DNA from 3 places in the Halomonas sp. MS1 genome. Region 1 is predicted to be linked to each of the others. Evidence: predicted binding sites of a transcription regulator. Region 1 holds the regulator's gene; each other region holds the start of a gene.
What was found. The regulator PhoB, encoded in region 1, activates phosphate uptake and scavenging genes when phosphate is short. The targets are predictions, from matches to a motif close to TGTCATANNNNTGTCANA.
Positions count from the first base shown of each region.

Region 2: ppk1 (polyphosphate kinase 1) is a predicted target of PhoB. The motif match lies at 2,150-2,167, and genes of this name have one in related genera.
Region 3: NF683_RS11105 (esterase-like activity of phytase family protein) is a predicted target of PhoB. The motif match lies at 1,461-1,478, and genes of this name have one in related genera.

Region 1 covers NZ_CP098926.1:1,500,117-1,503,403, reverse strand. Annotated here, with positions in the region: gene NF683_RS06715 (chorismate--pyruvate lyase family protein) at 1-174, shown strand, start outside; gene ubiA (4-hydroxybenzoate octaprenyltransferase) at 209-1,099, shown strand; gene phoB (phosphate regulon transcriptional regulator PhoB) at 1,221-1,910, shown strand; gene phoR (phosphate regulon sensor histidine kinase PhoR) at 1,913-3,229, shown strand.
Region 2 covers NZ_CP098926.1:664,227-667,513, reverse strand. Annotated here, with positions in the region: gene ppk1 (polyphosphate kinase 1) at 1-2,063, opposite strand, end outside; gene hemB (porphobilinogen synthase) at 2,189-3,196, opposite strand.
Region 3 covers NZ_CP098926.1:2,436,088-2,439,374, forward strand. Annotated here, with positions in the region: gene NF683_RS11095 (L-threonylcarbamoyladenylate synthase) at 1-303, shown strand, start outside; gene NF683_RS11100 (5'-nucleotidase, lipoprotein e(P4) family) at 573-1,349, shown strand; gene NF683_RS11105 (esterase-like activity of phytase family protein) at 1,716-3,146, shown strand; gene NF683_RS11110 (ion transporter) at 3,220-3,287, opposite strand, start outside.

The DNA of each region.
Region 1 (3,287 bases):
GGGCCACTCTACGCCACTCGCCATCAGCCACGCTTTGTCGCGGAACACTCTGCGTCGCTTTTAGACAGCGTATGGGGGCGGCGCTCAGTGTTTCAGCACGGTGGGCTGTCGCTGTTAGTGCAGGAATACTTTTTATCGACCATGGCAGATGATCTTGCCCTGTCTTCGCGCTAGGCTATCGCCAGCGTTTTCTTTTTGAGAGGTAAGCATGGACCGTTCTCTGTTGAGGCCAACGGGATGGGCTCGGGTGGCTGATTTTTTACATTTAACGCGATTGGATCGCCCGATTGGTACTTGGCTATTGATGTGGCCCACCTTATGGGCATTGTGGATAGCAGCAGAGGGTGTGCCTGGACGGAATGTTCTGCTGATCTTTATTGCTGGCGTTTATGTGATGCGCGCCGCGGGCTGTGTGGTTAATGATTACGCTGATCGTCATTTCGATGGCCATGTAAAGCGTACTAAACATCGTCCGCTAGCCACTGGTCGTATCAGTGAAACCGAGGCGCAGCTGCTGTTTATCGCGCTGGTAGCCACTGCTTTCATTTTAGTGCTATTGACCAATTGGTTTACGGTGCTGTTGTCGATAGGTGGTGTTGTATTAGCGTTCATTTACCCGTTTATGAAGCGCTACACCCATTTACCTCAGGTGGTGTTAGGGGCTGCGTTCTCTTGGGCGATTCCCATGGCATTCGGTGCGGTATTGGGTCATGTACCGTTTGAAGCATGGCTACTGTTTAGCGCTAACGTGCTGTGGACCGTTGCCTACGATACTCAATACGCCATGGTCGACCGCGACGATGACCTAAAAATTGGCATCAAATCTACCGCGGTGCTGTTTGGTAGCGCTGATCGTCTGATCATTGGTGTGTTGCAAGTGGCGGCACTTGGACTACTTGCCTGGGTAGGATGGCGTGTTGGTTTAGGTGGCTTTTTCTGGCTTGGGCTAGCCGCTATGGCCGCTACGTTTGTCCATCAACAACGCTTAATCGCTGGCCGTGAGCGCGACCGCTGCTTCCAGGCATTTCTTAATAATCATTGGTCAGGCTTGTTAATTTTTGCAGGTATTGCACTAAGTTGGTGGCCAATAACTGGCTAAATATCCTCTATGTCATAAAATTGTCATCGAGTCATGGTGTTATCGTCACTGACATGTCTTTGAACTGTTTTTTTAAACTATTTTTTAAATTAGTTTTCATTGAACACCGTGAGGCCCTGGAATGACCGCCAAGACCGTTTTGATTGTCGATGATGAGGCGCCTATTCGCGAGATGATCGCAGTGGCGCTGGAAATGGCTGACTATCGCGTGCTTGAAGCGGATAACGCCCAGGATGCCCACGCGATGATGGTTGACCACCAGCCAGATCTGCTTTTGCTGGATTGGATGATGCCGGGCACCAGTGGTATTGAGCTTGCAAGGCGCTTAAAGCGTGAAGAAGCCACTGCCGAAGTGCCTATCATTATGCTGACCGCTAAAGGCGAAGAAGATAACAAGATTCAAGGGCTTGAGGCTGGGGCGGATGACTATATCACCAAGCCTTTCTCTCCCCGCGAACTGGTGGCGCGCTTAAAAGCAGTATTGCGACGTACTACCCCCCGTGGTGTCGAAGATCCTATTGAAATTAATGGCTTGCTATTAGACCCAGTGAGCCACCGTGTGAGTGCTTACGGTAAGGCGTTAGAAATGGGGCCGACGGAGTACCGTCTGCTGCAGTTTTTCATGACGCACCAAGAGCGCGCCTATACACGTAGCCAACTGCTCGATCAAGTGTGGGGCGGTAACGTATACGTTGAAGAGCGGACGGTAGATGTTCACATCCGACGTCTACGTAAGGCCCTAGGAGAAGCTCACCAGAGTCTCATTCAAACGGTGAGAGGCACTGGGTACCGTTTTTCCGCGCGGGTGTAACGGTGCGCCTGTGGAGCCGAGAACTATGGCGAATTGCGTGGCTGGCCGCTTTGGGCGCTTGTCTGGGGTGGTTGCTGGGTATGCCAGGTCTTGGCGTTGCTGCAGGTCTTGCCGTTTGTCTGGTGTATCAACTGCGCCAACTGCGTGCGCTCTTTAAGTGGTTAACGCTTCACCCTCATGATGAACCCCCTGCTGCGAGCGGCATGTGGGGCGAGCTTTTTGATCGCTTGTATCGCTACCAAAAGAGCCAACGGATTACTCAGAATCGCTTACGTGCCACCCTTGCACGTATTCAGGAATCATCCGAAGCGATGCGTGACAGTGTCGTTATGCTAGATCGGCATGGCGACCTGGAGTGGTGGAACAGTGCCGCGACGGAAATGCTGGGCTTGCAAACAGCCCACGACCGTGGCCAGCACATTACCAATCTGCTTCGTGACCCGCGATTTATCAGCTACTTTAATGCACGTAAATACGGTGAGCCGCTGACCTTAACGTCGCCCATCGATGAACGGCATATCCTTCAATATCAAATTACTCTCTATGGTGATGATGAGCGCTTGGTAATGGCGCGAGATATTACCCGCTTGCATCGTTTAGAGCAGATGCGGCGTGACTTTGTCGCCAATGTTTCCCATGAACTACGCACACCGCTAACGGTACTGACGGGTTATTTAGAAACCTACAGCGACTTGAAAGAGCAACTTCCACCACGTTTGGGCCGAGGTATTGCTCAGATGGAAGAGCAGACGAAGCGTATGCAAAACTTAGTCAATGATCTGCTACTGCTCTCTCGGTTAGAAATTGATCAAGGTGGCGAGGATCATCATGCGTTGGCGTTAGGGCCAATGCTCGACACCATTCGCCGCGATGCGCTAGCGCTCTCTAACCAACAGCACAGTGTTCAAGTCGCGCTTGAAAGCGATGCCCGTCTGATCGGCAGCGAGCAGGAACTGCATAGCGCTATTTCAAACCTAGTGTTTAACGCTGTGCGGTATACGCCAGAGGGTAGTCAGATAACACTTCGCTGGAAAACCCTGCCGAATGGCAGTGCTTGTATTGAAGTTGACGACGATGGTGAGGGAATTGACCCTGTGCATATTCCACGCTTAACCGAGCGTTTCTATCGCGTTGATAAAGGGCGTAGTACTGCAACGGGTGGTACCGGGCTTGGTCTGGCGATTGTAAAGCATGTGCTACTAAGACATGACGCATTGTTACAAATTGAATCTCGCCCTGGCGAAGGGGCCCTCTTTCGCTGTGTTTTTCCGTCATCACGTGTTGTCAAAAGCGAGCCCGCCTCGCGCAATGCTGTTTAAGTACAAGTGATGTATAGGTGTGTCATGCTTGTCATACAAGTATGGTCACATAATACTC
Region 2 (3,287 bases), 840 kb from region 1:
CGGGTGGCCAGCTTTTTATCCAATAACGGGAAACAGGTTTCTACGCGATGGAACATATTGCGTGACATAAAATCAGCGCTTGAACACCACGTTTCTGGCTTGCCGTCATTGTGGAAGTGGAAAACACGGGTATGTTCTAAAAAGCGCCCAATAATCGACCGCACGCGGATATTCTCTGAAACACCCTCGATACCGGGTTTCAAACAGCACATGCCGCGAATGATTAGGTCGCACTCTACGCCTGCTTGCGAGGCGCGATAAAGCGCTTTGATAAGCTTGGGCTCTGTTAACGAATTGCACTTAATAATGATATGCCCACGCTTACCTTTAAGCGCCACCTGAGCTTCACGGTCAATCATTTCGACTAAGCGCTCGTGAAGCGTAAAGGGGGCGTGGAGCAGGGTATCGATCTTGCGCGCGCGGCCCATGCCAGAAAGCTGCTGGAACACCTTATGCACGTCCGCGCATAGCGCTGTATTGGCAGTCAGCAAGCTGTAATCGGTATATAGTTTGGCGGTTTTAGAGTGGTAGTTGCCGGTACCTAAATGTGCGTAGTGGCGCAGCTCGCCCTTCTCACGTCGCACGATATGCAGCATTTTGGCGTGGGTTTTATAGGCCATGATGCCGTAAATCACGATGGCGCCGGCTTCTTGCAGGCGTGATGCTAACTGAAGATTGTCGGCCTCATCGAAACGCGCCCGCAGCTCGATAACAACGGTAACTTCTTTGCCTTGGCTAGCGGCATCGACCAGAGCACTCACTATCGTTGAGTCTGCGCCTGTACGGTACAGCGTCTGCTTGATTGCCAGTACGTCCGGATCGCGTGCAGCCTCGCGCAGTAAATCTTCGATAGGTGAAAAGGACTGGAACGGGTGGTGAAGCAGAATATCGCTTTTGGCAATAGCGCTAAACAGGCTGCCACCTTTTAATGCTTTTGGCACGCTAGGTGAGTAAGGGCGGTAGAGTAGCTCTGGTCGGTCGACATCGCCGAGAACCGCCATCATGCGGGTCAAATTTACCGGCCCTTGAACACGGTATAAATCGCTGCTTTCTAGCTCAAACTGGCGCAGCAAGAAACTGATCAAGTCATCTGGACAATTATCAGCGACTTCAAGGCGAACACCGCTGCCATAGCGGCGGGCTAATAGCTCGCCACGTAGCGCTGAGGCCAAGTCTGAGACCTCTTCTGGGTCGACGGTCATATCGGCATTGCGGGTCAGCCGGAACTGATAACAACCGCGCACACGCATGCCGGGGAAGAGTTCCTCTGCATGTGCGTGAATCATCGACGATAAGAAAATATACTCGGAGAAGCCTTCTGCACATAGCGCTTTAGGCAGCGCCATCAAACGAGGCAGTGAGCGGGGTGCTGGCAGTATTGCCATACCGCCAGCCCGGCCAAAGGCGTCCTTTCCCTCTAGCTCAACAATGAAGTTGAGGCTTTTATTAACCAAGCGCGGGAACGGGTGGGAAGGATCTAAGCCAATGGGGCTGATGACCGGCATGATCTCGTTATCAAAAAAATCTTTCACCCAGGCTTTTTGCTCGTCGGTCCACTGATCGCGACGACGAAAGCGTAATCCCTGAGCTTCCAGCGCGGGCAGCAGTGTTTCGTTCAATATTTGATATTGGCGGGCAATTTGCTGATGCGCGATATCCGAAATTTCTGCCAACACAGCCTTGGGTAAGCGGCCATCAGCGGCGGTGGTATCGTCGCCTAGTGCCATTTGGTGTTTAAGCCCAGCGACTCTTATCTCAAAAAACTCATCCATGTTGGATGAAAAGATCAGCAGAAACATCAGACGGTTAAGTAGCGGATGCGCATCGTCCAGGGCTTGTTCAAGCACCCGGATATTGAATTGCAGATGAGAAAGCTCGCGATTGAAGTAGAGCTGCGGATCGTCAAGATCCGCCTCCAAATGAGACTCTTTCGCGTGAACTCCGGTGGGGGTACGATTGATGCGCAATGGCAAAGCTTCTCCCTCGCCACTTACTGTCTCGTTTGCAGCGTTCGTTGACTCGCTAGAAAATACTGGCGTGGAATCTGCTGATTGATCGTCCATGGTTGCCCCCCCGGTGGTGGTTCATACTCATCATAGCGTGATAATTGCTGTTGATAGGAGTATGCCGGGAAAAGATGACAAACTAGTGTCACTGGTTTGTCATCTTTACGGACTGATCTACTAAACTAACGCTGCAATAAGCGTGCTGCTTCTAACGCAAAATAGGTTAAAATTCCATCAGCTCCTGCGCGCTTGAAGCACATCAGTGACTCAAGAATCACCGGTTCGGCCTCAAGCCAGCCGTTATCGAAAGCAGCGCGATGCATGGCGTATTCACCGCTGACTTGGTAAGCAAATGTCGGTACTTGGAGTTCGCTTTTTACACGGCGTACGATATCCAAGTAAGGCATACCGGGTTTCACCATCACCATATCGGCGCCTTCGGCGATATCCATAGCCACTTCATGCAGCGCTTCATCGCTATTGGCAGGATCCATCTGATAGGTGCGTTTATCTGCTTTGCCAAGGTTAGTGGCAGACCCGACTGCATCACGGAAGGGGCCGTAATACTTAGAGGCATACTTAGCGCTATACGCCATAATACGCACATTATGCAGGTGTTCTTGCTCTAACACTTGGCGGATGGCGCCGATGCGGCCATCCATCATATCGGAGGGGGCTACGACATCGGCGCCTGCTTCGGCGTGGGAGAGCGCTTGTTTGAGCAGCGTATCCACTGTGCGGTCATTTTGCACATAGCCGTGCTCATCAAGAATGCCGTCCTGTCCGTGGCTAGTATAGGGGTCAAGGGCGACATCGGTAATAATGCCAAGCTCTGGTAGCGCTTCTTTTAGCGCCCGCACACTACGCTGGACAAGACCGTTAGCGTTGTAAGCCTCTTCCGCTAACTCGCTTTTTTGCTCAGTATCGATAACGGGGAAGAGCGCCAGGGCAGGAATACCCAGCGCGTGGGCCTCACGTGCCTGCTCAATCAACAGGTCGATGGAAAGACGCTCAACACCGGGCATTGAGGCAATTGCTTCGCGTTGATTTTCGCCTTCCAGTACAAAAACCGGCAAAATTAAATCGCTGGGTGTTAGCGTCGACTCCTGCATTAAGCGACGGGAGAAATCGTCGCGACGCATACGGCGAAGTCGGGTGGCAGGGAAATGACGGGGAGCAGAGGTGTTCAACGGCTTTCTCCAAACAATCGCATAGTCAATCGAATAGTAGGTGCCTTAAAAGGCCTAACGTGAGTATATCAGTCCTGCACTGCAGCGAAAG
Region 3 (3,287 bases), 940 kb from region 1:
CCGCGCCTGTTGCTGCACCCGAAGCGCCGCTCCATTGGCGTGCGTGTGCCTGATCACCAAATTACCCACGCGCTGCTTGATGCGTTGGGTGAGCCGTTGATGAGCGTCACCTTGATTCCGGTAGGAGATACCCTGCCAATGAGCGATCCTGAGGAGATTCGCGACCGCTTCGGGTCACACCTTGATGCCATTATCGATGGCGGTGCTTGCCACCTTGACCCCACCAGTGTGATTGACCTACGCGAGCTGCCGCCCAAAATTGTGCGGGAAGGGCGCGGCGATATTACGCCGTTTACGAGTTAACACCGTTCTCTAGCCTGTATTGGCAACCTCCTGGTGACAAGTCACGAGGGGGTTGCTGTCGTCCGCCTGTCTCTCCATCACCTAAAATCCACAAAATCGTTAAACAAGGCATGCGTATCAACTTATTCATTTAGCGCGCTATCTTTCTTATTTGAATGATCAATAAAAATAAATTATGATGATTATGCTTATTATTGATAATTAATAATGATGGATGGTGTGGGATTCCCCTCTTAACCTGATAACCATCACTGACAGGAGATTGCTTAATGACGATATCTCGATACCGCAACGCTGCCACTGCAACCGCATTTGCAAGCTTGGCGCTACTTCCTTTATCAGGGAACGCAGTAGCCGACGACGCTAGCGCTTGTGATCAAGTTGAGTACGCCATGGGGCTTCGTTACCAACAGCAATCCGCAGAAATAACTGCTTTACAGCGCCAAGGCTTTGAACTGGCGACCTATCGCTTGGAAAAACAAATTGAGGCGCATGGTGAGGGTGCCGATTTGGCCATCATTACCGATGTGGATGAGACGCTCATCGATAATAGCGCTTTGCTAGTGCGCGATATGCAGGCCTGCCACGACTTCACTACTTGGGATACTTGGTTGCATTGGGAGCGCGAGGGCGAGCCACGTTTGATCCCAGGCGCGAAAGACTTTCTCGAATTTGCCGATGAGCAAGGTGTGTCGATCTACTATGTGTCGGATCGCTACCAAGAAAATAAAGCGGATACGCTGGCCACTATGGAAGCATTAGAGCTTCCCCAGGTATCTGACGAGCGCGTCATGCTACTTGGCCCACCCAAGACCGAGCGTCGCGCTATCGTCGAAGACAGTCATACGTTGGTGATGCAGTTGGGCGATACGCTGCATGACTTCTCGGGTGATTTTGTCGATGCAAGTCTTGAAGAGCAGCGCGACCTAGTTAACGACCACGCCGAGCGCTTTGGTCAAGACTGGATTGTTTTCCCCAATGCCAGTTACGGAAGCTGGAGCGACGCGGAGCTTAACGCGTGGGAAGCACCGTTTGAAAGCGAATAAAATGTAACCACTTCCATCGTGCCGTTACTATAGAGGAGACGCCCTGGTTAATAGCCAGGGCGTTTTCCTTATTAGCCCCGCAAGTTGTCCCCGTGCCGCTAGTCACTAACATGTCATTCACCTGTCATTGGTTGTCACTAAATTATCGTGGTGGCCGTGAACATAGCGATATGCCATAACAAATCGAACCTTGTCGGTGTGAGCGCGTTTCAGTTAGACAGCTGTGACGGCGCCACCCCCATTCGATATTCCTGCCACTAGACTTTTCGTAACTTGCCTTGCCCTGGGGCACGCTGGAAATTGTGCCTGTGGAGGCGGCTGAGACGCCAACGGGCGTCAACCTGTATTCAATAAGGAAATCAACCAATGAACCGTCATAAGCTTTTTATGGCATCCTTACTGACGTCCTCTCTGCTGGTGGGCTGCGCTGATAACGCTAACGCTAACGCTGATGACACCAATGCCTCCGTGTTCGACAGCTTCCCCGCCGCTGGTGTGTTTCTTCCCCACAGCGTATTACGGGATGATCTACTAGATGGCAAATCTCAGCAGGCTTTTGAGATACGTAATGGCGGCTTTGGGTCGGCAATGACGGCTCATCCCACGGATTCAACGCGCTTCTATGCATTGACTGACCGCGGCCCCAATGCCAATTTTGTTGGTGACTATGGCAAGGGGAAAATATTTCCGACACCGGACTATACGCCCCGTATCGGCCTGTTTGAGCTTCAAGCGAACGGTGTGATCGAACAGGTTGCTACCATTCTGCTTAAGCGCCCCGATGGAACCGAGATCAGTGGTCTGCCTAACAGCTTGGCACTCGGTGGAACAGGTGAAACCCCTTACCATGCCAATGGCCAGCCGATCTTAGTAGACGATAGCCAGCCCTATAATGAAGTTACTAATCCGATCCGCTTGGATGATTATGGTCTGGATGGCGAAGGGCTGGTGGCGCTATCGGACGGCACCTTCTGGGTTAGCGATGAGTACGGTCCGCACATGGTCCACTTCGATGCCGAAGGTCGTGAAATCGGTCGAATCAACCCCTTTGCCGACGATGACCGGGTCGAGATGAACCTGCCAGCAGAGTTTGCCAATCGGCGTGCCAACCGAGGTATGGAAGGGCTGGCTATCACACCGGATGAGACAACGCTGGTAGGCATTATGCAGTCCACTCTGTACAACCCGGGCAGTACGGTGAAAGACCTGGATATCACCCGCATCGTTACAGTGGACCTGGACTCGGGCGAGACTGGACAGTACCTCTACCGCCAAGAGCAAAATCAGAATTCCAACTCAGAGCTTGTTGCGCTGAGCGCCACTGAGTTTTTGGTGCTTGAACGAGATGGCCGTTTTCTAAGCGGTGGTCCCGACGGTGTCGAGGCCGCGACACCGGATGCTCAGAAGCAGGTTTATCGCATTGACCTTACCTCGGGCACCAATCTTGAGGCGGTCTCAGCCAACGGCGACCTGAAACAGGATGCCGAACTGGGGCTAACCTTGGCAGGCAAAACCTTGGAAGAAGTGGTTCTAGAGCAGGGGTGGGGCGCTCTGGCCAGCGCTGGAATTGAGCCAGTGAGCAAGTCTCTGGTGGTGGATATGGTGGCGGAAGTCAACTATCCCCACGATAAAATGGAAGGTCTATGGGTGATTGATGACCAACGCCTGGGGGTACTGAACGACGATGATTTCGCCACCTGGTCCACCGATGGTCAACTCGAGCAGAAAATGCTGGACGCTAACACTGTGGATGGCGGCCGCCTGTTTATTATCGAGGCCGACCTGAGCACCGATTGATCAACGTAACGGCCTAGCAATCACATAATCTCCCTAAATGAATTACTGCGCGCCCTGGGTTTGGCTATTTTGGTTAGCTGTCCTGGGGCGTGTTTGTGTCTTCGTCTCCCCCGTGGCTATCTTTTTCTTTTTGGTCTGCTG